DNA from 4 places in the Colwellia sp. BRX9-1 genome. Region 1 is predicted to be linked to each of the others. Evidence: predicted binding sites of a transcription regulator. Region 1 holds the regulator's gene; each other region holds the start of a gene.
The links. Region 1 encodes sigma-54, which starts transcription at its own class of promoters, with help from an activator protein. Its sites were predicted from a motif close to GTTGGCACGNNNNTNGNNT; they were not measured.

Region 1 (6,288 bases):
CAGTGTTAAGGTTTGGTTACCGGCAACACCACCCATACTAGGCACTAAAGAATTTAAAATAGCTAAAATAGCCAGTTGGCTTAAAACACCTTCGAACATACTCGATACAGCAACAGCCAGTAGTGCGGTAATGAGATTAACGCCAAGCCAAATAGAGCGTTGTTGCGTGCTTTTTAAAACCGGAGCAAAGGTATCTGCCTCTCCATCTAAACCCGCCATACTCATCATTGAATGTTCGGCATCCTCACGAATAATATCAATAACATCGTCTATCGTGATACGACCAAGTAAACGGCCTTCATCATCAATAACTGGTGCAGAGAACCAATCAAATTTTTCAAAGAGTTGCGCTACGTCACTATCAGACAAATGCACTTGAATTGCTTCAATATCTTTATCAATGAGTGTTGAGACGATAATTTCAGGTTTAGCGGTAATGATCGCCGCTAGAGAAACGGCGCCAATAAAGTGATTTTTACCATCGACCACATAAAAAGAATCGGTCGCTTCAGGTAAATCACCCCGTAAGCGCAAATAGCGCAATACCACATCAACCGTTACATCGGGACGAATTGTTATGGTATCGGTATTCATGATACCGCCAGCGGTATCTTCTTCAAATGATAACGCGGCTTCGACTCGACCTCGGTCTTGCGAGTCCATAGCACTTAATACTTCTTGATAAACACTATCGGGTAGAGTACGTAAAACTTCAGCTAAATCATCAACATCCATGCCTTCAGCAACGGCGGCTAATTTTTCAGGGCGGATAGTTTTTAAAATACCTTTTCGAACTTCCTCATTGAGTTCTTCAAGTACTTCACCGTGATTATCTGCGTCGATAAGTTGCCATAAAACGGCACGACTTTTCGGGTGAGATGACTCTAATATTAAAGCAATATCATAAGCTGGCATGTTCTGTAGTAATTTTCGAACGTGCACAAACATTCCGCTACCAAGTGCTTTATTGACTTGTTGCAGGCGTTGATGATTTTGTTGTTGCTCTGATATTTCCGGCATAAAGTTTTCCTGTGCCGCAGTAATACGAAAATTATATTGTTTATATCTTAGTCAAGATGCGCTGGCTAAGGTGTTGTAATGAATGATAACGTAACTTTATTTTTTATTCAGTCTTTTTATCATTCGTCTTCATCAAATTTATCAGAAAATAACTGGCATACATCGTCAAGTGCTTGTTGAGCATCTTCTCCTTGGGTAATAACCTCTACGGTTTTTCCAAAGCCACCGGCCAGTAACATTAACCCCATAATACTACTGGCATCAGCTTCTTTGCCCTCTAAGCAAATAGTAACGTTAGCATTAAGCTTTTGGCTTAACTGGGCAAGTTTAGTTGCAGCACGTGCATGTAATCCCAGTTTATTGCTAATGGTTAATGATTTATTATATTTTGGCATACAGTGACCGTTATTAAGTGCTTTGTATTTTAATATCGCGATGATGAGACTGAACATCTTCGCGTTCTTTTCTAAGATTGTTTGCTAATATTTCTGCAATATAAACCGATCGGTGTTTTCCACCCGTACAACCAATGGCGATAGTAATATAGCTGCGATTGTTTCTTTCTAAGTGGGGTAACCACGTCATCATAAAACTGTTAATTTGCCAGATAAATTTAGTGACAATCGGTTGGCTAGCAAGAAAGTCTCGCACGGGTTGATCTAAACCGGTAAAACCTTTTAAGTCTGTTTCCCAAAAAGGGTTAGGCAGAAAACGTGCATCAAAAACATAATCTGCGTCTTGTGGTACACCGTGTTTAAAGCCAAAAGATTCAAACACCACCACCATAGATGCCGAGGTTTTGCCTAAAATTCGCTCACGCACTAAATCAGATAATTGATGAGGTGATAACTGACTGGTATTAATATACAAACCCGCACGCGTGGAAATAGGTTCAAGCAGCTTTTTCTCTAAAGAGATGGCTTGGTCAAGTGGGATATTTTGTTTAATCAAAGGATGTAAACGACGCGTTTCACTAAAACGTCGAATAAGATCAGAGTCATCAGCATCTAAATACAGAATATCGAGTTTTACCGTTTTTGGTAGATAATCTAATATTTCTGAAACGTCATTAGGGTCATTGGGTAAGTTACGTACATCTAAACTAACCGCTACTTTGTCGTAATCATTAATAACGGTATGTGCTAATGCAGGCAATAAATTCACCGGAATATTATCGACACAGTAGTAGCCTAAATCTTCGAGTACACGTAAGGCGACACTTTTACCTGACCCTGAGCGACCACTGACTATCAAGAGTTTCATTTGAGTTTTCCTGGATTATTATTAGATTTTATTAACGTTTAGCATGCTTTATTAAAGTAAAAAGCTCTTGCGAATTTTGGCATTTTCTTACTTGCTTTGCGAATTGTTTAGTACTAAATATTTGCGCGATACTTTGTAAGGTATCTAAATGTTGTTGGCAGTTTTCTTCGGGGACAAATAACGCAATAATAATATCGACAGCACGGTTGTCTATCGCATCAAATTCAACGGCTTGTTCACTGGTCAGCAATACAGCAATAACTTGTGACGTATTAGTTAATCGACCATGAGGAATCGCAATGCCATTCCCTATGCCGGTAGAGCCAACTTTTTCACGCGCCATTAAGCTTTCGAATAATTGATGAGTATCAATATTATCGAATTTTTTTGCCGCAGTTTCGCTAATTATTTCAAGGAGTTTTTTTTTGCTTGTACCCTTAATCGCACACAGGGTGCAATCAAGGGTAAGGATATCTTGCAACTTCATTATACTACTTAGATTCTTTGGTGAGTGAACAGGCGATAAACAGCATTAATGCTGATTCGTTTTACCTTTGTACTTCAATATTTGCCGGTCAAGCTTAACAACAAGACTATCAATAGAGGCATACATGTCAGCATTTTCAGCTTTTGCATGTAAATCAGAGCCACTAACGTGAACAGTCGCTTCAGCAATTTGATTTGATTTTTCAACGGTGAGAACAACATGAACATTATTGATATGATCAAAATGTCGGCTTAATTTTGCCATCTTAGTCGTGACGTTTTCTCGTAAAGCTTCGGTAATGTCAACATGGTGGCCAGAAAGATTAATTTGCATAAGCTTAATTCCTCATCTTTTCGTTAAAGTAAACTTTTTCGTTGGTTAGAAGGTGGAATAGAAAGTGACTCTCGATATTTTGCTATGGTACGTCGAGCTACATTTATCCCTTGATCGGCTAATAAATCAGCCATTTTACTATCACTAAGTGGTTTTGCTGGGATTTCGGCAGCAACAAATTTTTTGATTAATGCACGAATAGCTGTTGATGAACATTCGCCACCGCTTTCGGTGCCAACATGGCTTGAGAAGAAAAACTTCAGTTCGAAAATTCCACGTGGCGTATGCATATACTTTTGTGTCGTCACTCGTGAAATGGTTGATTCATGCATATCGACAGCTTCGGCAATATCATTTAAAACCATTGGACGCATGGCTTCATTACCATGTTCAAAAAAGCCAATTTGACGTTGTACAATACAGTTTGACACTTTTAATAAGGTATCATTACGGCTTTCTAAGCTTTTAATAAACCATTTAGCTTCTTGTAAATTTGAGCGAATAAATTGTGTGTCCGCTGTCGACTTCATCGAACGTGACATCGAAGCATATTGCTGATTCACCGAAAGTTTTGGCGCAGTATCAGGGTTTAATTCGACCACCCAACGGCCATTTTTCTTTTCAACAGACACATCAGGAATAACATACTGATCGTCACTCTTCATCACACTATCGCCGGGTCTAGGATCAAGTGATTGAATAAGACGCACCACTTCGCGCAGTTGCTCTTCTTTCAGTCGAGTTTTACGCATTAATGTACGATAGTCTCGGCTACCCAGCAGATTAATATGGTCACGCAAAACTAACTTACTTTCTGCTAACCAAGGTGTAGCGGGGTCAAATTGATTAAGTTGAATGATTAAACATTCTGAAATAGAACGAGCAGCGACACCGACAGGATCAAAGAGGTTAATACGTTTTAGTACCACCTCAATTTCATCAAGCTCTACTCCTTCAATGGCAACACTTTCTAAAATGTCTTCACTAGATACCGTTAAGTAACCGGCGTCATCAACAGCATCAATAATTGCTGTCGCTATAGCGCGGTCTGTTTCGGTAAAAGGGCTTAATTCCATTTGCCAGCGCAAATGATCTTGAATGGAGTCTTGAGTCTCGCCTTGGTAAGTATAATCTTCTGAAGCTGGGCCTGAGCTTGAACTTGCTGCACCGGCCGTGTAGTTATCATCCCAAGTGGTATCCATGTTTAATTCTTCAGGGATATCGTTCTTGTCCATGGCTTCAGTGGTGGTGATTTCATCAATGGTAGGCGTAGCGTCTTCGCTACCATCAGAAGCAGGGGCTTCTTTAACATCACCAGTACCGGCAGTGTGAGCTTCTTCAAGGTTGTCAGTACTTTTATCTTCGGGATTATTTGAAGACTCATCCATTTCTAATAATGGATTACTTTCTAAGGCTTCCTGAATTTCTTGTTGAAGCTCTAACGTAGACAGTTGCAGCAATTTGATTGCTTGCTGCAATTGTGGCGTCATGGTTAATTGTTGTCCTATGCGGAGTTGTAGAGTAGGGCGCATTTAGGTCATTAACTTCCTATTATTTTTAATGGGATATTTTCGTTTTTTTCATACGAAGATACTATTCATTTACTGACTACTATAGCGTGAATTGTTCACCAAGGTATACATCTCTTACGTGTTGATTTGCAAGAATTTGATCTGCAGTACCTTCTGCAATAAGTTCACCATGACTAACAATATACGCATGTTCACATACATCGAGAGTTTCACGTACATTGTGATCAGTGATCAACACACCAATGCCACGTTCTTTTAAGTGTAGAATAATTTTTTTAATATCACCTACTGAAATTGGGTCAACACCAGCAAAAGGTTCATCTAATAAAATAAATTTTGGTTCAGCAGCTAATGCGCGAGCAATTTCTACTCGGCGGCGTTCACCACCAGATAAGCTCATGCCTAAATTATCTTTGATATGACCTATGTTGAATTCTTCAACAAGATGTTCTAATTTCTCTTCACGTTCAGCATCTGATAATTCTTTTCGTGTTTGTAAAATAGCCATAATATTGTCGTAAACACTGAGTTTTCGAAAAATAGAGGCTTCTTGTGGTAAATATCCGATGCCTTTTCTCGCACGCTCATGCATAGGCGCTAACGTCAGGTTTTCGTCATTTAAGATAATATCGCCACTATCACTTTCAACTAAACCCACAATCATATAAAAAGAAGTTGTTTTTCCGGCACCATTTGGGCCTAGTAAACCGACTATTTGTCCTGCTGAAACTTGCATACTGACATTTTTAACCACTTTTCTGCCTTTATAGGCTTTGGCAAGGCCTTTTGCCATTAGGGTGCTAGTGCTCATAAATTAATTTTTTCCTGAGTTTTCGCGTCTGTGGTTGTCGCTTTAATTTTTTCTTTCGGCTGAAAAATCGTTTTAGTGCGTTCGTTAGATTTACTTTCAGCATTAACATACTGAGTGGCAATATTGTAAGTAATTCTACTGCCACTAACCTCACTACCTTCTTGCTGTAATAACGCATTTCCTGAAATTATCACTAAATTATTTGCGGGCTCATATCTTATTTCGTCTGCTTGTAAGCTAAGAGGAGTACCATCGGCTAAGGTTTGTTTAAAGGTTGCTGGCTTCCCTTTAGCGATATAGGTTTTTTCTTCACTGCCAGATTGAGTCAGCACTTGTACTAAATCAGCACGTATAACTAATGAACCTTGAGTGATCACCACGTTATCAATATAGCTGAATATTTTATTTTTAAGATCAACGGCTTGTCTTGAAGCGTTAATTTCAATCTTTTGTTTTATATCAAATTTTTCAGCGAAAGCTGACGAAAATAGCGGAGTTGATAACAATAAGCACAGTAGGCTATTTTTTAACAATTTCATAAATTGATTTCACATGTTTAGTTAGTGTCATTTGGTTGGTGTTTAAGTCGACAATTAAACCTTTACCATCGATGGTAAATCCTTTACCGATAATTTTAATTTCTTGTTCTGAACTTATGATGTTAGTTTTTAGATCAAGTTCAAAGTATTTTCCTTGAACTTCTTGTAATAAGCTATCGGGATCTGTTGCTAACAGGCGGACATGCTTTGCTAATTTTACCCGGTTGTTATTGTATAATATGCCTTCATTGGCAGATATTTTCCATGCGGGCGCATCATTTTTTGGATGAAGTGTGTATTGAG
Region 2 (6,288 bases), on a different contig from region 1:
GCTAAGGAGAATTCCTGTAGAATTTACCTGTATTTGTAAAGTAACTAACCAAAACGATTATATTAATGACTAAAAAGATAAAAGTACCGTTAAAACATAAAAACGCTGAATCAGCTGAGATAACCTTAGGTTTAACCGATCCTAAAAGCCCAAGTAATGTCGGTGCTGTAATGCGCGCAGCAGGATGTTATCAAGTTGATAGCGTACTCTACAGTGGTGTTAGGTATGCAAGAGCCGCGAAATTTCATACCGACACACAAAGTGCCAGTAAAAAAATACCTTTAATTGGTGTTGAATCTTTGGTGGAAAGTTTACCCGAAGGGAGCAAGCTAATATGTGTTGATTTAATTGAAGGAGCGGTGCCATTGCCGGCCTTCATTCACCCTAAAAATGCTATGTATGTGTTTGGCCCTGAAGATGGCACTATTAGTCAGGCTGTTATCGATAAAGCTGATGCTGTGGTATATATTCCAACGAATGGTTGTATGAATTTGGCAGCAACAGTAAATGTTTTACTTTATGACCGCTTAGCAAAGTCTGCAATAGCTATTGGTGACGATGAACTTATCCGAAAAAGTAGAGATACAAATAACACGGTAAAAGTGAAACAGTAAAATGGCTTGTTGATAGTGTTAATCTAACGATTTGTTCATAAAACAAACAAAAGAATTAATAAAGTCGATAAAAAACTTGACTCTTTCTGTCAACGATATACAATGCACGCAGCTAGAAAGTACTACCTATATTTATGTACCAAGTTTCGAAGTTATGTTAGTAGCTCGTCCTGTTTAATAAGTCATAGCAACACTCTCAGCATCATCGTTTTAGTGAATTAAATTTATTTAATGGCTAAAACAAAATTAAGATTAATTATATTAAACAAATAGGATACTATTATGTCTACAACTACTGGTACAGTAAAATGGTTCAACGAGTCTAAAGGTTTTGGTTTCATCGAGCAAGAATCTGGTCCTGACGTTTTCGCACATTTTTCTGCAATCTCTGGCGACGGTTTCAAAACTCTAGCTGAAGGCCAAAAAGTACAGTTTACTGTAACTCAAGGTCAGAAAGGTCCTCAAGCTGAGAACATTCAAGCTCTTTAATTTTGTATCTTGAGCTAACTTAGGTTACCTCATACAAATAAATTGCTAAAAAGGGTAAGACTTATGTCTCACCCTTTTTTTGTGGGAAAAATTTAGTTTCAACGTTTAAAACTTAAGATATGCTTTCAGCTTACCAAGCTCTATCTACTTCGAATAATTTTAAATACGATTATGCACAAGTTAATGCCGTTGCCAAACTTGATGATCTTTCTGAACAAATCTATCAACATGAGCATAAATCTTGGCTTGCTAAACGACTGAAAAAATCGTCTGCTATTCGTGGGATTTATCTTTATGGGAGAGTCGGTCGTGGTAAAACCATGCTTATGGATCTCTTCTTTCAAAATTTAGCCGTTACTGCTAAAAAACGTATTCACTTTCATCGCTTTATTGAAGAAGTACATCAACAATTAAATTTATGTACAGGACAAAGTGATCCATTAACGTTTATTGCTAAGCAATGGGCTAAAAAGATCAAAGTACTGTGTTTTGATGAGTTTTATGTTTCAGATATTGGTGACGCTATGTTGCTTTCTGGCTTATTTCAGGCGTTCTTTCAACAAGATATTATTTTAATCGCTACCTCTAACTGTCGACCCGAAGAACTTTATCGTAATGGGTTACAGCGCGAAAGATTTATGCCTACCATAGATTTAATTAACGATTATTGCCAAGTATTATCGGTTGATGGTGCTGTAGATCATCGCTTAGACCGTTATGATGAAACCGCAATCGCATATCGTGATTATACTTACCCATTAAATAACAAAACGCTTAGACAAAGGTTTTTAGATATTACGGGTATTGTAGGCACTTCAGGTAATATAACCGTTAACCACCGTAAAATCCCTTTTCAAGCGAAAACAGATACTATTATACTTTTTGATTTTTATGCACTATGTTCTGGTCCTAGAAGTCAGCGAGACTACATTAGCCTAGCTGATCATTTTAAATTAGTATTGCTTGACCAAGTTCCTCAATTTGATGGAGAGCGCATAACGTCTGTGATATCAGGCGTAGAAGATGACTATCAACGCGACGGTAAATTGTTAAGCCAACTTCGCCACTTAGATGATGAAGCTCGGCGCTTTATTGCTGTTGTTGATGAATTTTATGATAGAAATATACGACTTATTATTAATGCTGAAGTTGATATTATTGAGCTTTACCAAGGACAGCAATTAAGTTTTGAGTTTGCTCGCTGCCAATCCCGTCTCATTGAAATGCAACAATTAGCATATTAGCCACAAATGTGTTTATTTCACTAATAAATGGTATTTAATTTTCATTTTATTTTATGTTTATTTTGTATCTTATTGAATTTTATTGGTTTTACTAGTTGGCACTAGTTTTGTAATGTCTATATTAAGTTAGGCATTATTTAATCGATAACAATCGAAGGGCATAATATGAAAACACTCATCGCAACAGCACTTATATTGGCAAGCAGCAGTACGTTCGCTTCCACCGCATCTTTTACAAATGACTCATGCAATGCAACAATATCTGGTGGTATTAAAATTACGCCAACCGCTATTGAATTCTCTAAAAGTAAACTGCCACTCTATAAAATTGTTGATAATGAACGATTATATGTCAATGGTGTTCAAGTTGACTTAACAGATAATCAGCAATCCTTGGTTCATGATTATTCGTCTGGCATTAGGGCTGCAGTTCCACAAGTAAAAAGTGTTGCATTAGATGCTATTGATCTTGCGAATGACGGCATTAATTTAGCGTTTAATGAGTTACTCGGTCAAGATAATACGCTGAGTGCTGAAATTACTAGTCAACTTTCAGAGATACGTAAAGAAGTTGATCTGGGCTTAACCAGTGATAATGACATTTATTTTGACGAGGATGGTTTTTCAGGAGAAAACTTTTTCAACGAAGATTTTGAGCAACGTATTGAAAGTGCAATAGAAAAGACGGTGCAAAATTCGATTGGTAGTTTAATGATAGCGGTAGGGCAACAGATGCTTTTCTCTGGTGGCGATATGAACGCTTTTGAATCTCGTATGGAGGATTTCGGTGAAAAAATGGAAAACGAAATGGAATCTCGTGGCGAACAAATTAAAAAAAATAGTGAAGTACTTTGTCAATCTGTTGTCGACATCGATGCACTTGAAGACAGGTTAACTAACGAAATAATAGTGTTAAAAGACTTTAATTTATTAACCACTACTGTTTCATCTAAAAACACTAAAGAACTTATGTAATTTTAACTAAATATAGATAAAATTCTGTATCGCCTATTATAACATGGGCGCGTTACTCTCTAATCATTGACAATAAAAACAAGTAAATAATTCAGTTACTTGTTTTTTGTCAATCGAACCATTGACTTAATTAACTGCCATTTGTCATCTGTGACTGCTCGTCAGCCCAAGAAAGTGCTTGGTTGTAATCTCTAATGACTTTTTCCTTTTCTATACCTAACTTCTTCATAACAATAGTGGTTTCATCCCATTGTGCATGTTCAATGTACTCTAATAACTGGATTAATTCAGCCAATACGCCTTTCTTAGTGAGTAAAGAAATCTTTATCTCTTGCGCAAGTGGTAACTTTTCTAAAACAGTTTCAAGTTTTTCATCTAAAATGGCATCAATTAATGATAATAAGCCCGTTAAGAAAGCAATAGATGAATCTATTGGAGCATTTATATCCTTTGAGACAAGTTCACAAAATTTAGCACGAGCCATCGCTGAATTAATTAACTCTGAAGGTTTATCAGGGTTAACATTTATAGCAAACATCAATCCTAAAAAGCGCTTTAATTCTTGTGACCCTAGTGTTACAAGTGCTTGTTTTATCGTTGATATTTCATTGCGTCTGCGAAATATCGCCGAGTTAACATATCGTAAGAGTTTATAAGAAAGCGTTACATCGCGTTCAAAGACTGAAGTAATACTGATTAAATCTAATTCGGGTTTTGATGTTTCATAAAGTAACTCAGCCATGGCAATCTGTGATGGAGAGAGACTTTTAGTTTTTATCATCTCAGGCTTAGCAAAGAAAAAGCCTTGGAATAGTTCAAAGCCTAATTCTAGTGCTTGATTATACTCGTCGTAAGTTTCAACTTTTTCTGCAAGCAATTTAATATCAGGGAAATTAGTAATCGCTTGTTTAACTTCTTTAATTTCTTCAATAGTGGATATTTTCCAATCTATTTTTATTATTTTGATATAAGGGAAAAAATGTATCCACACTTTTTGATGTTCATAATCATCTAGCGCTAGTGTATAACCTTGTTCATAAAGATCTTTGCAAATAGCTAATAGCTTTTTACCCGGCTTAACCGTTTCAAGAATTTCAACGACGACTTCATCAGTGGTCAGCATATTTGCGTAACCAAGACTTAATGTTTCAAGGGTAAAATTAATAAAGGCGGGCTTATTACCAGTAAATTCTCCTATACCTAAGTTAAATTTACTTGCTTCAATCATTTTTGTGGTGGCTTCATCGCCATCGATATCAGGAAAAACGTTGTCAATGCTGTCTCTAAATAGCAATTCATAGGCAAAAAGGTTTTTGTCTTTATCTAGAATGGGTTGCCTGGCGGCATAAAAATACATAAAAATTCCTGATATTTTCGTAACTATATTGAATATATTGGAAAAAGGATAAATTAGCATCAACTATTTTTATATATTAGTTGCTGGCATAAGAATATTACATGGATAATACCTTTAATATAGTTGAAAACAATAAAAGTATAGTAATAGCAAAATATCTAGTCATACTAGCTTAATCTATTTTTTGCTTAGTAACAGAAGTTTTTAACATTTTTTTTACTTAGTAAAAATATAATAATACTTTCGGAGGTTAATTTGGCATTTGGTACATTATTTTCTTTAGGTTTATATTTTATTGTTATGATCGGTATAGGTTTATATGCCTTTAAAAAATCGACCAGTGACGCAGCAGGTTATATGCTAGGAGGGCGTAATCTAAGTCCTTCAGTGACGGCTCTTTCCGCTGGGGCTTCTGACATGAGTGGTTGGATGCTAATGGGCATACCAGGTGCTATGTATGTGACAGGTTTAAGCAGTATTTGGATCGCCGTAGGTTTAGTGATCGGTGCTTATTTTAATTATTTAATTGTTGCGCCTCGTTTGAGAACTTATACCGAAGTAGCAAATGATTCGATAACGTTACCTGATTTCTTTGAAAACCGTTTTAATGATAAGCGCCATTTGCTACGCGTAGTTTCATCAATTGTTATTATTGTCTTTTTCACGCTTTATACTTCATCAGGTATCGTTGCTGGTGGTAAATTGTTTGAAAGCTCTTTCGGATTAGATTATGAAGTTGGGCTCTACGTTACCGCAGGTGTTGTTGTACTTTATACTATGTTTGGTGGTTTTTTAGCCGTAAGCTTAACCGATTTTGTGCAAGGGTGTATTATGTTCGTAGCACTTGTGCTGGTACCTTTTGTGGTTATAAGCGATATTGGTGGCGTACAAGCAATGAATGATGTTATTCATTCTATTGATGCTGAAAAGTTTAATATGTTCAATGGTGTTAGTGCGCTGGCGATTATTTCAGCGATGGCTTGGGGCTTAGGTTATTTTGGCCAGCCACATATCATTGTGCGCTTTATGGCAATCCGGTCAGTTAAAGATTTACCTGCTGCTCGTCGTATTGGTATGACTTGGATGATCGTTTCTATTTGTGGTGCTATGGCAACTGGTTTTGCTGGTATTGCTTATGTGGCGAAAACGGGCACAGAATTAACCGATCCAGAAACTATTTTTGTTTTATTTTCTCAGGTTTTATTTCACCCTCTCATTTCTGGCTTTTTATTAGCCGCTATTTTAGCTGCAATAATGAGCACCATTTCTTCTCAATTATTAGTGACATCAAGCTCATTAACCGGTGACTTTTATCAAGCGTTTCTAAATAAAGATGCTACTGATAAACAGCTTGTTTTTGTTGGCCGTTTATCTGTACTTCTAGTTGCTATTGTTGCGATATCTTTAGCTTATGACCGAAATAGCTCTATTTTAAGTTTGGTTAGTAACGCTTGGGCAGGATTTGGCGCCGCATTTGGACCACTAGTTATCTTAAGTCTCTACTGGAAAAAAATGAACAAACAAGGCGCTTTAGCAGGTATGTTAACGGGCGCTATAACCGTTCTTATTTGGATTTATGCTCCGATAACTGTCGGTGGTGAACTATTGA
Region 3 (6,288 bases), on a different contig from region 1:
AAATATTCCTTAGTAACCTAACACCTTATTAGTATGCATTTCGATTTAAACTGTCGACATATCGAGCTGATTAATTCACACACAACATTTTATATAATAGATTTAGTAAGTGGCCAGCAAGCTTATCTGTTTTGAGTGTCTTTTATGAATAAAAGTAACAGGCTATGTGTTATTCGATCCCAAAAATGGCACGTTATGCACATACTCCAAACAGTGTAAACCGATAAAAAACAAATGGTTGAAAATTCAATTGAGATAAACTCGTCTAAATTCCTATGTTACATAAACGTACCAAATTTATCATTCAGTTATTCATTTATTCATTTATTCATTTAGCAGCAAAATAGATTCATTAGAAAATATAGGAAAAATTTTTTATGTTCATTTACGTAAATCACACTAAAAAGACCTTGGCAGTAGTACATAAAAATGGTCGGTAAATTAATTATCTAAGGCTCACTAATGCCACAGAGCAGACCTAATTTAGACACGTATTTATCACAATAAATAGTCCGCTTTGTTTGGCGGTCATTCGACAGAATGTTTTTGGGCTAAAACTATAAACTAGATACAAAAAAAACACCAATCATTACAATTGATGTTTTCTAGGATAAACAATTTTAAATGGTTAAGATTGTTTTTTAAATCGACGCGATGCTAAACCAATAATTCCTAACGCAAAAATAGCAAGTGTTGATGGCTCTGGAACCTGTACACCTACGTCAACCGCATCGAAACTAAATAAGTGTGCATTGAGGTGAGAAAATGCGAATCCCGAACCGTAACCAGCTCTTCTAATTACGGTTTGAGTCGTATTGAAATTTGAGGCTGCATCGGCCCATGTCACATTTGAGAACGCATTTTGCACATCCGTTAGACTAGCGTTGTATGCTCCTGCCGCTACTGCTGAGGCGTTGTAACCACTAAGGTATGATGTGAGGTTAGAGCTCATTGAAACTGATACGGATGTCATATTCACACCGTTAACCAAACCACTAATGTCCTCTTGACCACCACCTCCCATCCCTAAAACATAGAATTTGTTATCACCGGCAGCAAGAGTAAAGCTGAGAGTGGATAAATTTCCTATTTGGGCACCCCAACCAACGTTGTTTTGATACAAAATGTTGTTGATATTTGTGCCGTCTCCACTAAACACTGCAAAGTCATTGTCAGCCACAATTGACATTTCAAAGGTGATAAGGGAGGCATTTGCAGAACCAATCGACATAAGTCCGGCAAGCAAAGTGGCCATTGTCATTTTTAATAATTTAAATTTCATTCGTTGTTCCTTTTTAATCCCTTTCCATTAGTTTTGGTAGGTAATCGTTAAAATAAATATTTATCAACTTTTGTAACTAAATACAAAAAATGTGCCAAGCTTTAAATGTCATTTTATTTCAATGTGATGGGGATTCGATGGAGTTTATATGTAATCATACTGTAAAATATCCTGACACAAAAAAAACTCATCAACCACTTGATTTTATAATATTATTTTTGGCTTCTTGAATTTATGTGAGCTTTAAGCAATAAGTGAACTAAGACCGTTTAATTTATAAGGTTGTGTAGGTAAATACCTAAGAAACTGGATAGTAATAGTCAGTAAAACTAGCCTTCATGATGATAAATTAGTTAGAACTAATCTTATTATCCTTAGTAACCAACCACTAGAGTGAGGGGCAGTAATGAGCTTGCCGCAGTCATATATATTGTTCTCGTTCTATAACTGTATTTTGATTTTTTGATTTTTTGATCATAATATTAGTCTAAAACCAATTTGGGGAACGTCGGCTATGCCAATGATTATCAAGTTAGCTACCTACATGCTTAGGTCAACTAACGGTGTGCTGTTGACCTCGATAAATACTCAAAACTTCAAATGCTAACTTCTTCAATGCACACACAGAAGACGTTAACACCGTCATTTCAGGATGTGCTTTGAATGATGATTAAGGTTCACTTATGCCAGTTGAAGTCAGGTTCCAACTTTATTTGGAGTGTTTCTGGTACTTTATTAATAAATAAAAACTTACTACCCCCATTTGTTTCGATCTTTATTTAGCTTATTCAGATACTCATAAAATTAAATCGTTGCAGGCCAAACACCGCTAATTAATGATAAAAAAGTAACGTCGGTAGCATGGACTTATACCTAAATCATTAAGATAGAATTAAAATGTTATGAGTATATTCATTTAAATCGTAATTATTTATTGACAGATAGAGCAAAACATCTTAAAAATAGGGGCATAAATAACTTTTCTTCGGATTCAATTTACAATGAATGTTACATTTTTACTCATTACACTCCTCTCTGTCGTCGTGGTCATTAAACCATTGCGGAGTTGGTGTTATGTGTAAAAAAAGTTATTAAATAACAAATACAATAAACCCTCGCTCTGCACAAGACCGAGGGTTTTTTTATTGTTGAAACTTAGTTTAACCATACTTTATAGAAGGCAAGCTCATGACAAAGAAGCAATTCACTGGTGCACAGATGGTAGTAAAAGCATTAGCGGCACTCGACGTGAAGTACATTTTCGGCTACCCAGGTGGTACTGTTTTAGATATTTACGATGCCTTATTTCAGCAAACAGACGTTGAGCATATCTTAGTACGTCATGAACAAGCGGCAACCCATATGGCTGATGGGTTTGCTCGGGCCACCGGCGAGGTAGGTGTCGTGCTTGCCACATCAGGTCCTGGGGCAACAAACTGTATAACGGGTATTGCTACCGCTTACATGGATTCAATTCCTATGGTGGTACTTTCAGGACAAGTACCGACCACACTTATTGGCGATGATGCCTTCCAAGAAACTGATATTGTCGGCTGCTCTCGTCCCATCGTTAAGCACAGTTTTAACTGCCGGGTGGTTGAAGATATCCCTAATATTATTGCTAAAGCTTTTTATATTGCTAGTACTGGAAGACCGGGACCTGTGGTTATTGAGCTGCCCAAAGACTTATTAATGCCAACCAGCATGGGCGAATTTCATATTGAAACTGATGTTAAGATGCGTTCATACAATCCAAGCATTAAGGGTCACCCTAAACAAATAAGAAAAGCCGTTAAAGCAATGACTACGGCTAAAAAGCTGGTTGTTTATTCGGGGGGTGGTGTCATTATCGCCAATGCATCAGGCTTGTTAACAAAACTTGTTGAAAAGTTAGATGCCCCAATTACTAATACCTTAATGGGTTTAGGTGGCATTTCAGGCACTCATAAAAACTATATTGGTATGTTAGGCATGCATGGTTCAGTTGAAGCCAACAAAACGATGGCAAATGCTGATGTCATTCTTGCACTTGGTGCTCGCTTTGATGATCGTGTCACAAATAATGTTAAGAAATTTTGTCCCGATGCCAAGATAATTCATGTTGATATTGATCCGACTTCTATTTCGAAAACCATAAATGCTCATATCCCGGTTGTTGGCCAACTTGAGGTCGTGTTACAACAGTTATTAGATGAATTAGCGGCAACAGACTTCGAGCCTAATAAAGAAGAAAGAATTCAGTGGTGGCAAGAAGTTAATAACTGGCGCGACATTAACCGCGTAGCTTATGTCCAAGAAGGAGACCAAATAAAACCCCAGCGTGTTATCGAAGCTATGTATAAAATTACCCAAGGTGAAGCATATGTTTGCTCTGATGTCGGTCAACATCAGATGTTTGCCGCACAATACTACCCGTTTGCTAAACCTCGTCAATGGATAAACTCTGGTGGTCTAGGCACAATGGGCTTTGGCTTACCTGCTGCTATGGGGGTTAAATTAGCCTTCCCTGAAAGTCATGTTATTTGCATAACGGGTGATGGCTCTATTCAAATGAATATTCAAGAGCTTTCAACGTGCCTACAGTACAACTTACCTGTGGTTATTATTTCATTAAACAACCGCTCATTAGGTATGGTTCGCCAATGGCAGGATATGGTTTATGGCGGTCGTCATTCATCTTCCTATATGGAGTCGCTTCCTGACTTTGTAAAACTTGCTGAATCATATGGTCATGTAGGTATGCAGATAAACCATTTAGATGAATTAGAAGATAAGCTAACCGAAGCCTTTGCGATTAAAAATCGTTTAGTTTTTGTAGATGTATTAGTTGACGAAAACGAACATGTTTACCCAATGCAGATAAGATTGGGCGCAATTGATGATATGTGGATAAAAAAAGGAGTAAAAGCATAATGCGCAGAATTTTAGCTGTTTTATTAGAAAACGAACCGGGCTCTTTATCACGTATTGTTGGCTTATTTTCTCAACGAGCCTTTAATATTGAAAGTTTGACAGTGGCTCCCACTGAAGATCCAAGTTTGTCGCGTATTACTATAGCAACACGAGGCGACGATAGAGTACTAGAGCAGATCGTCAAACAAGTTAATAAACTCATTGATGTCATCAAAATTACCGACTTAACCGAGCGTAGCCATGTTGAACGTGAACTACTGCTGATCAAAGTTTTGGCGATGAATGATAAATCACGCACTGAAGTTAAGCGTATTACCGATATTTTCAGGGGTTCAATTATCGATATTGGTAAGCAAGTTTATACCATTCAATTAACCGGCGATGCTGAAAAGCTTAATGCTTTTATCACGACACTCGCCAATGAAACAGAGATAATTGAATCGGTGCGTTCTGGCTGTGTCGGTATTGCCCGTGGTGAAAAAGCGCTTAGGATATAACGAACACTGAAGTTTAAAAACCAAGCAACCTGCTTGGTTTTTTGTTTTATAATAAGCAGCCAATCATCAAAAGACAGATAATGAAAACGACTTTTTCTCTCGCAACTAAAAGTGATAAAAAATCACTGATGCGTTTTTATAAACAGCAAAATTACAGCGCAGGCCTAATGGGTTTAGACAACGCTTACTTGCTTAAGTGCTCATCAGAGATTATTGGCGCGGTTATAATTTCAACGCTGTCAGAAAATAGCCAACAATCGTTTTTACATGCATTGGTTATTGAACGGGCCTTTCGACAACAAACGTTAGCCTCACAGCTATTAACCTCTGCTTTCACTCAACACCAACACCAAGAAATCTTCTGTTTTGCTGATGAAACGCTAAATCACTTTTATCTGCAAAATGGCTTTGAAAAAATATCTGAACAACAATTACCTGAGCCACTGCTAGGAAGATTTCTAAGAGTAAAGAAAGCTAAAAAAAATTTATTAGCTTTCACTTGTAAGCCGCTTATTTTATAGAAAATTAACCATTAGTGCTTGCGGCTATAAGGGTGTTTTTTAATAAGCAGGCAATGGTCATTGGGCCAACGCCACCCGGTACCGGTGTTATCGCACCACAAACCGGTGCAACATTAGCAAAGTCGACATCACCAACAAGTTTAGCTTTGCCGTTCTCATCTTCTATATGGTTAATACCGACATCAATAACAGTTGCGCCTGGTTTTACCCAACTGGCTTGAACAAAATTAGCTCGGCCAACCGCCGCAATTAAAATATCGGCTTGCTGACAAATACCTGCTAGGTTTTTAGTGCGGGAATGAGCAATGGTTACTGTGCAATTTTCTTGTAGAAGTAACAAAGCAACAGGCTTACCAACGATATTAGAGCGACCAATGACAACCGCATGCAATCCTGATAAGTCTTCGCCTAAATGTTGTTTAACCAATATAATGCAGCCTTGCGGCGTACAAGGCACTAATGCGCCTGGCTCGCCATTTAACAAGCGACCCGAGTTCATCGCATGAAAACCATCAACATCTTTATGTGGAGCAATAGCCGCAATAATAACGCTTTCATCAATGTGCTTTGGCAAGGGTAATTGTACTAAAATACCGTGCACCGCATCATCACTATTTAACTGTTGCAGCTCGGCTAATAATTGTATTTGGCTAGTGTCATGAGGCAATTTAATTTCGTTAGAAATCATGCCGACATCACGTGTCTGCTTTATTTTATTACGCACGTAAACTTCACTTGCTGAGTCTTCCCCAACGAGTACCACAGTTAAGCCTGGTACAATTCCCTTATCTTTTTTAAGGTGGGCGACTTGAAGCGTTAGTGTTTTTCGTAAATCAGCAGCTGCCTGCTTACCATCAATGATCATCTATATTTCACTTTATTAGAATTATAATTAGCGTTGGAACCATGGGCAACGAGTCACGACTCAATTAAGCGTTAGCCGTCAATCCTTGTTGCTATCACTCTTTGCACTTACCTTTTAGATAGAGGAAAGCAAAGCATAAAATTAATCGATATCATTTAGCGGCCATGAAACAATAAAATCTTCAAAATATTCTATCGCAACATCGTCATC
Region 4 (6,288 bases), 160 kb from region 1:
CAAAGTTCACATGCAACTAATCGTATCAGTAAAACTAATATTCACAAGTGAGGTGTAATGATTAGCGTCAACTCAACATTTAGACATAACTGACTCACTTAATTAATTTTCATTAAAAAACAATAGATTAAAACACAGTCATCCACTTTATTAACCGTGTGTTGTGTTACTTCCTATATATTTTTAAGACATGTCTTACGCAATATTACGTTTAGGCTTACTCAAATTTACTGACAAAAAAACCAGCCGAAGCTGGTTTTTATCAATCGTCTAAATAAGAGGCTTATTTAGGACGAGTATCACGCTTACGTTCATTTTCTTTTAAAAGCTTTTTACGAATACGAATGCTCAGTGGTGTAACTTCAACTAGCTCATCGTTATCAATAAACTCAAGCGCTTGTTCAAGCGACATAACGATAGGCGGTGTTAACGTTTGTGCTTCATCAGTACCTGATGAACGAACGTTAGTTAACTGCTTACCTTTAAGAGCGTTTACTGTTAAATCGTTGTCGCGGCTATGAATACCAATAACTTGACCTTCATAAATATCAACACCGTGTCCGATCAACATACGACCACGTGATTGTAAGTTGAATATTGCATTCGTTAATGCTTTACCTGTTGCATTACCGATCATTACACCATTTTTACGCTGGCCAATATCGCCACCTTTATGAGGTCCGTATTCAAAAAATGTATGATAAATTAAGCCAGAACCTGACGTTAATGTCATGAATTCAGTTTGGAAACCGATCAAACCACGACTTGGCATGATGAAGTCCATACGAATACGGCCCGTTCCATCAGGTGCCATATCTGTTAATTCAGCTTTACGAACACCCATTCTTTCCATGATAGGTCCTTGATGCTGCTCTTCAACATCAATGGTCACGTTTTCATAAGGTTCTTGTATTTGACCATCAATTTCACGAATAATAACTTCAGGACGTGATACCGCTAACTCAAAACCTTCGCGACGCATGTTTTCGATTAAAATGCCTAAGTGAAGCTCACCACGACCTGATACTTTAAATTTATCAGCATCAGGAAGTTGTTCAACACGTAAAGCAACGTTGTGAATTAATTCTTTGTCTAAACGGTCTTTGATGTTACGTGAAGTAACATACTTACCTTCTTTACCACAAAATGGTGAAGTGTTTACTTGGAAAGTCATATTGATAGTAGGTTCATCAACAGATAATGCTGGTAAGCCTTCAACTTCTGTAGGACAACAAACCGTATCTGATATTTTTAACTCGCCTAAACCAGTAATAGCAATAATATCGCCAGCAAAACCTTCTTCGATATCAAGTCTTTCTAGACCTAAGTAACCAAATACTTTACCAACTTTAGCGTTATGGATCTTGCCAGTTGCTAATTTAATCGTTACTTGTTGGTTTGGTTTAACAGAACCACGAGTAATACGGCCAACGCCAATTACACCTAAGTAAGAGCTGTAATCAAGTTGAGATATTTGCATTTGGAATGGACCATCTGGATCCGCTGTTGGTGCAGGCACTTCTTTAAGAATAGTATCAAATAAAGGAGTCATGTCTGTGCCGGTTACGCCTTCTTCAAGCGAAGCCCAACCATTGATTGCTGAAGCGTAAACAACTTTAAAGTCAAGCTGTTCATCTGTAGCGCCAAGGTTGTCAAACAATTCAAAAACTTGGTCCATAACCCAATCAGGGCGAGAACCAGGCTTATCAACTTTATTAATAACAAGGATTGGCTTTAAACCTTGAGCAAACGCTTTTTTCGTTACGAAACGCGTTTGTGGCATAGGGCCTTCTTGTGCATCAACAATAAGTAAAACCGAATCTACCATTGACATAACACGCTCAACTTCACCACCGAAATCAGCATGGCCAGGAGTATCTACGATGTTTACACGGTAACCGTTCCAGTTAATAGCCGTATTTTTAGCTAAGATTGTGATACCACGTTCTTTTTCGATATCATTCGAATCCATCGTACGCTCTTCAAGACCGCCGCGGGCATCAAGGGTACCTGATTGTTCTAATAATTTATCAACCAAAGTTGTTTTACCATGATCAACGTGGGCTATGATGGCAACATTACGTAATTTATCTAACACGGGTTTTACTCACTTCTTGCAAGACTTTTTCATCAAAAGAATATAGGGCTATAATTGGGCGCGAATTATACAGCAACGAAGTCAACAAAGACAGCAACAAATATTTCAGCTCCTATTAAATTCTCCATACACGAATCGTAATGCCCTGTTATACTCTTAAGCACCAACAACCAGCAGGCGCACCAATTTAGCGCAGCTCACGCACAGTAGTGGTGCAAGTAGGCTTTAGTAAATAAGTTAACACCTTATATATAAAGGCTTTATCTATTGGCATGAATTTCGCTTTATGCCCATCATGCGAAATGCAAACGTATTTTATTTTAATGACACTGGAGACTTTACATGTCACAAGCCGTATTAGATTTAATCAAAGACAACGATGTTAAATTTGTAGACCTACGTTTTACTGATTCAAAAGGTAAAGAGCAACACGTTTCAATTCCTTATCACCAAGTAAATGAAGACTTTTTTGAAGACGGTAAAATGTTCGATGGTTCTTCTATTGAAGGTTGGAAAGGTATTAATGAATCTGACATGGTAATGATGCCTGATGCTGATTCAGCGGTATTAGATCCTTTTACAGATGCAGTAACATTAAATATTCGTTGTGATATTTTAGAACCAAGTACAATGCAAGGTTACAGCCGTGATCCTCGTTCAGTTGCTAAACGCGCTGAAGAGTACTTACGTAGCACAGGTATCGCTGATACTGTATTAATTGGTCCTGAGCCAGAATTCTTCTTATTTGATGATGTACGCTTTAGTACTGATATGAGTGGTTCTTTCTATAAAATTGATGATAAAGAAGCCGCTTGGAATTCAGGTACTGAATACGAAGAAGGCAATATGGGTCACCGTCCAGGCGTTAAAGGCGGTTACTTCCCAACATCTCCTGTAGATTCATCACAAGATATTCGCTCAGCCATGTGTTTAGTTATGGAAGAAATGGGCTTAGTTGTTGAAGCGCATCACCATGAAGTAGCAACGGCTGGTCAAAACGAAATTGCATGTCGCTTCAATACCTTAGTTAAAAAAGCTGATGAAGTTCAAATATACAAGTATGTTGTTCATAACGTTGCTCACGCTTACGGTAAAACAGCGACTTTTATGCCTAAGCCATTAGTTGGCGACAACGGCTCTGGTATGCATGTTCATCAATCACTTGCTAAAGACGGTGTTAACTTATTCGCTGGTGATAAATACGGCGGCTTATCTGAAATGGCGCTTTATTATATTGGCGGTATTATTAAGCATGCTAAAGCATTGAATGCTTTTACTAACCCAGCTACTAACTCTTACAAACGTTTAGTTCCACATTTTGAAGCGCCGGTAATGCTTGCATATTCTGCACGTAACCGCTCTGCATCAATTCGTATACCGATTGTTCCATCACCAAAAGCAATGCGTATTGAAGCTCGCTTCCCTGATCCAGCAGCAAACCCATATTTAGCTTTTACTGCTTTATTAATGGCTGGTCTTGATGGTATTAAAAACAAAATTCATCCTGGTGATGCGATGGATAAAGATTTATACGATTTACCAGCAGAAGAAGCTGCAGCTATTCCACAAGTAGCAACATCACTTGAAGATGCTTTACAAAGCTTAGAAGCTGATTATGAGTTCTTAATCGCTGGTGGTGTTATGGATAAAGATATGATTGATGCATACATTGCTATTAAACGTGCTGAATCACAACGCGTAAACATGACAACTCATCCATTAGAGTTTGAATTATATTACAGCGTATAATCTCGACTATATGATTAAATGAAAAAAAAGCTCACTTCGGTGAGCTTTTTTGTGGCAAATAGACGATTAATTATATAAGTTTAAGGTAAGTATCTTAAGTTGAGCTAAATTTTTGCGTTATTCTTTATTGTTATTAACTTTAATTATCACATTACTTAGTTGTAATACCTTTGCGACGGCAACCAAAATTTATGTTTGGAGAAGTGATGATGGTATCTTAGTTTTTTCTGACAGCCCTCAAACTGGTGCGGAAGAAGTTGAAATAAGAGAACCCAATACTGCCTCTTCTGTTGATACCTCAATGCTAGATTTAACACCAAAAATTATCAAAGATGATTACCAAGTTGAAATCAACCAACCTAAACAAAATGCCACGGTTAGAGACAACACTGGCTCTGTTTACATAGCAGGTAGTATCAAACCTATCTTTAAACAAGGCTTAGCTATTCAACTTTTTTTAGATGGTAAACCCCATCAACCTCCGCAATCTCACTCGATGTTTGTGCTACGAAATATAGATCGCGGCGAACATATCATAAAAATGCAATTACTTAATGAAAAAGGCAAGATAATTGCATCGTCAAAACCTATAACCTTTTATATGCATAGAGCATCGGTTAATAACGCAAATTAAGTAGCATTTGCTGCAACTTGCACCAAATGTAACTACATTACTATTTTGTCGCACTACATCAGTGCAAAAGGTTTTTATGTCTAGCAACAGCAGTAGAGATCAACAATTAAAATTTAGCTACCAACAAAAGCTGCCAAATCAGATGGTTACAGCACTTGTAGTGCTAGATAATAAATTAACGATTAAATATGTTAACCCTGCAGCAGAAGCGCTATTAGTTAAGAGTTTTAACAAGCTGTGCAACTTACCAATAACAACAGTCTTCTACAATTCTCCGATTAAAAAGGAACGTTTAGAGCAGCTGCTGACTTCAGGCCAAGAATTTAGTGACAGTGATGTCACCATTGAATTTTTTGATCACAGCCGTATTACCGTGGAAATAACAGCCTCGTCTGTTGAATTCAGCAAACAGCCACATATTATCTTAGAATTCAAACAGATTGATCAGCAAAAACAAATGAGTATCGAAGCATTTCAACACCAGCAATGGGAGTCGTCTCGAGATTTGATACGCGGGCTTGCTCATGAAATTAAGAATCCATTGGGCGGTCTTCGTGGCGCTGCACAATTATTAAGTAAAGAATTGACGCAAGAGCAACAAGAATATACTGAAATGATTATTGAACAAGCCGACCGTTTAACTAATTTGGTTGATAAGCTTTTAGGCCCTAATCAATTACCTCAGATGGCAGAACAAAATATTCATATTGTCTTAGAAAAAGTTTTTAAGCTGATTAATTTTAACAACCCTAAAAATATTAAATTTATTAGAGACTATGACCCCTCTATTCCTGAAATAAGTTTTGATCAAGATAAGCTTCAACAAGCTGTTTTGAACATTGTTAACAACGCCGTTCAAATTATTGATGAGGGTTGTAACATAACCCTAAAAACAAGAGCCGCTAGTAATAAAACCATTAATGGAAGACGGGTAAAGCTCTGTGTTCAAATCAGTGTTATTGATAATGGCCCTGGTATTCCAAAAAAGATTCAAGACACTCTATTTTACCCTATGGTATCTGCACGCGATAACGGTACAGGTTTAGGCTTGTCTATTTCACAAACCTTAGTGCAACAGCACAAGGGTAAATTATCTTGCTATAGCCGACCGGGTCATACTGAGTTTTTAATTTTACTGCCTTTACAAGAAGAGAATAATAATGAATGTTGAGCAAGTTTGGATTGTAGATGATGACAGTTCTATTCGCTGGGTGTTAGAAAAAGCCTTATCAGGAGCAAATATATCTGTAGCCTCTTTTGAGAAACCTGAAGACTTACTCATCGCCCTAGAGCATCAACAACCAGAAATAATAATTTCTGATATAAAGATGCCAAATATTGATGGTATGACTTTACTTAGCCGTGTTAGTGAGAATTTCCCTAACCTACCGGTGATCATAATGACTGCACATTCTGATCTCGATAGTGCTGTAAATGCCTATCAAGGTGGGGCATTTGAATACTTACCTAAACCTTTTGATACTGACGAAGCTATCTCTCTAACAAAACGGGCGCTAACACATGCTCGAGAACAAAGTGCTAAACGTAAGCATTCTATAGTAGCACCTGATCCTGTTGGGATAATTGGTGCGGCTCCAGCTATGCAAGAAGTTTTCAGGGCAATTGGACGACTATCACGTTCGAGTATCAGTGTACTCATTAATGGCGAGTCTGGTACAGGTAAAGAGCTTGTTGCACATGCGCTTCACACGCATAGTCCACGATCGAATGCTCCCTTTATTCCCTTAAATATGGCTGCAATACCAAAAGATTTAATTGAATCAGAGTTATTTGGCCATGAGAAAGG

Region 2: the regulator sigma-54 is predicted to act here: its motif matches at 2,442-2,460, upstream of H4J76_RS08650 (DUF2884 family protein).
Region 3: the regulator sigma-54 is predicted to act here: its motif matches at 1,363-1,381, upstream of H4J76_RS19795 (PEP-CTERM sorting domain-containing protein).
Region 4: the regulator sigma-54 is predicted to act here: its motif matches at 2,365-2,383, upstream of glnA (glutamate--ammonia ligase).

What each region holds. Positions count from the first base shown of each region.
Region 1 covers NZ_JACGVM010000001.1:172,842-179,129, forward strand. The annotation lists gene mgtE (magnesium transporter) at 1-1,020, opposite strand, end outside; gene H4J76_RS00830 (HPr family phosphocarrier protein) at 1,140-1,415, opposite strand; gene rapZ (RNase adapter RapZ) at 1,429-2,283, opposite strand; gene ptsN (PTS IIA-like nitrogen regulatory protein PtsN) at 2,315-2,770, opposite strand; gene hpf (ribosome hibernation promoting factor) at 2,816-3,103, opposite strand; gene H4J76_RS00850 (RNA polymerase factor sigma-54) at 3,127-4,635, opposite strand; gene lptB (LPS export ABC transporter ATP-binding protein) at 4,715-5,446, opposite strand; gene lptA (lipopolysaccharide transport periplasmic protein LptA) at 5,443-5,985, opposite strand; gene lptC (LPS export ABC transporter periplasmic protein LptC) at 5,966-6,288, opposite strand, start outside.
Region 2 covers NZ_JACGVM010000007.1:27,465-33,752, forward strand. The annotation lists gene H4J76_RS08635 (RNA methyltransferase) at 66-614, shown strand; gene H4J76_RS08640 (cold-shock protein) at 897-1,103, shown strand; gene zapE (cell division protein ZapE) at 1,223-2,347, shown strand; gene H4J76_RS08650 (DUF2884 family protein) at 2,513-3,322, shown strand; gene H4J76_RS08655 (EAL and HDOD domain-containing protein) at 3,453-4,679, opposite strand; gene putP (sodium/proline symporter PutP) at 4,935-6,288, shown strand, end outside.
Region 3 covers NZ_JACGVM010000002.1:52,595-58,882, forward strand. The annotation lists gene H4J76_RS19795 (PEP-CTERM sorting domain-containing protein) at 629-1,282, opposite strand; gene H4J76_RS02835 (acetolactate synthase 3 large subunit) at 2,471-4,195, shown strand; gene ilvN (acetolactate synthase small subunit) at 4,195-4,692, shown strand; gene H4J76_RS02845 (GNAT family N-acetyltransferase) at 4,773-5,213, shown strand; gene folD (bifunctional methylenetetrahydrofolate dehydrogenase/methenyltetrahydrofolate cyclohydrolase FolD) at 5,218-6,078, opposite strand; gene H4J76_RS02855 (YcgN family cysteine cluster protein) at 6,220-6,288, opposite strand, start outside.
Region 4 covers NZ_JACGVM010000001.1:12,004-18,291, reverse strand. The annotation lists gene typA (translational GTPase TypA) at 284-2,098, opposite strand; gene glnA (glutamate--ammonia ligase) at 2,441-3,847, shown strand; gene H4J76_RS00060 (DUF4124 domain-containing protein) at 3,960-4,481, shown strand; gene glnL (nitrogen regulation protein NR(II)) at 4,558-5,652, shown strand; gene glnG (nitrogen regulation protein NR(I)) at 5,642-6,288, shown strand, end outside.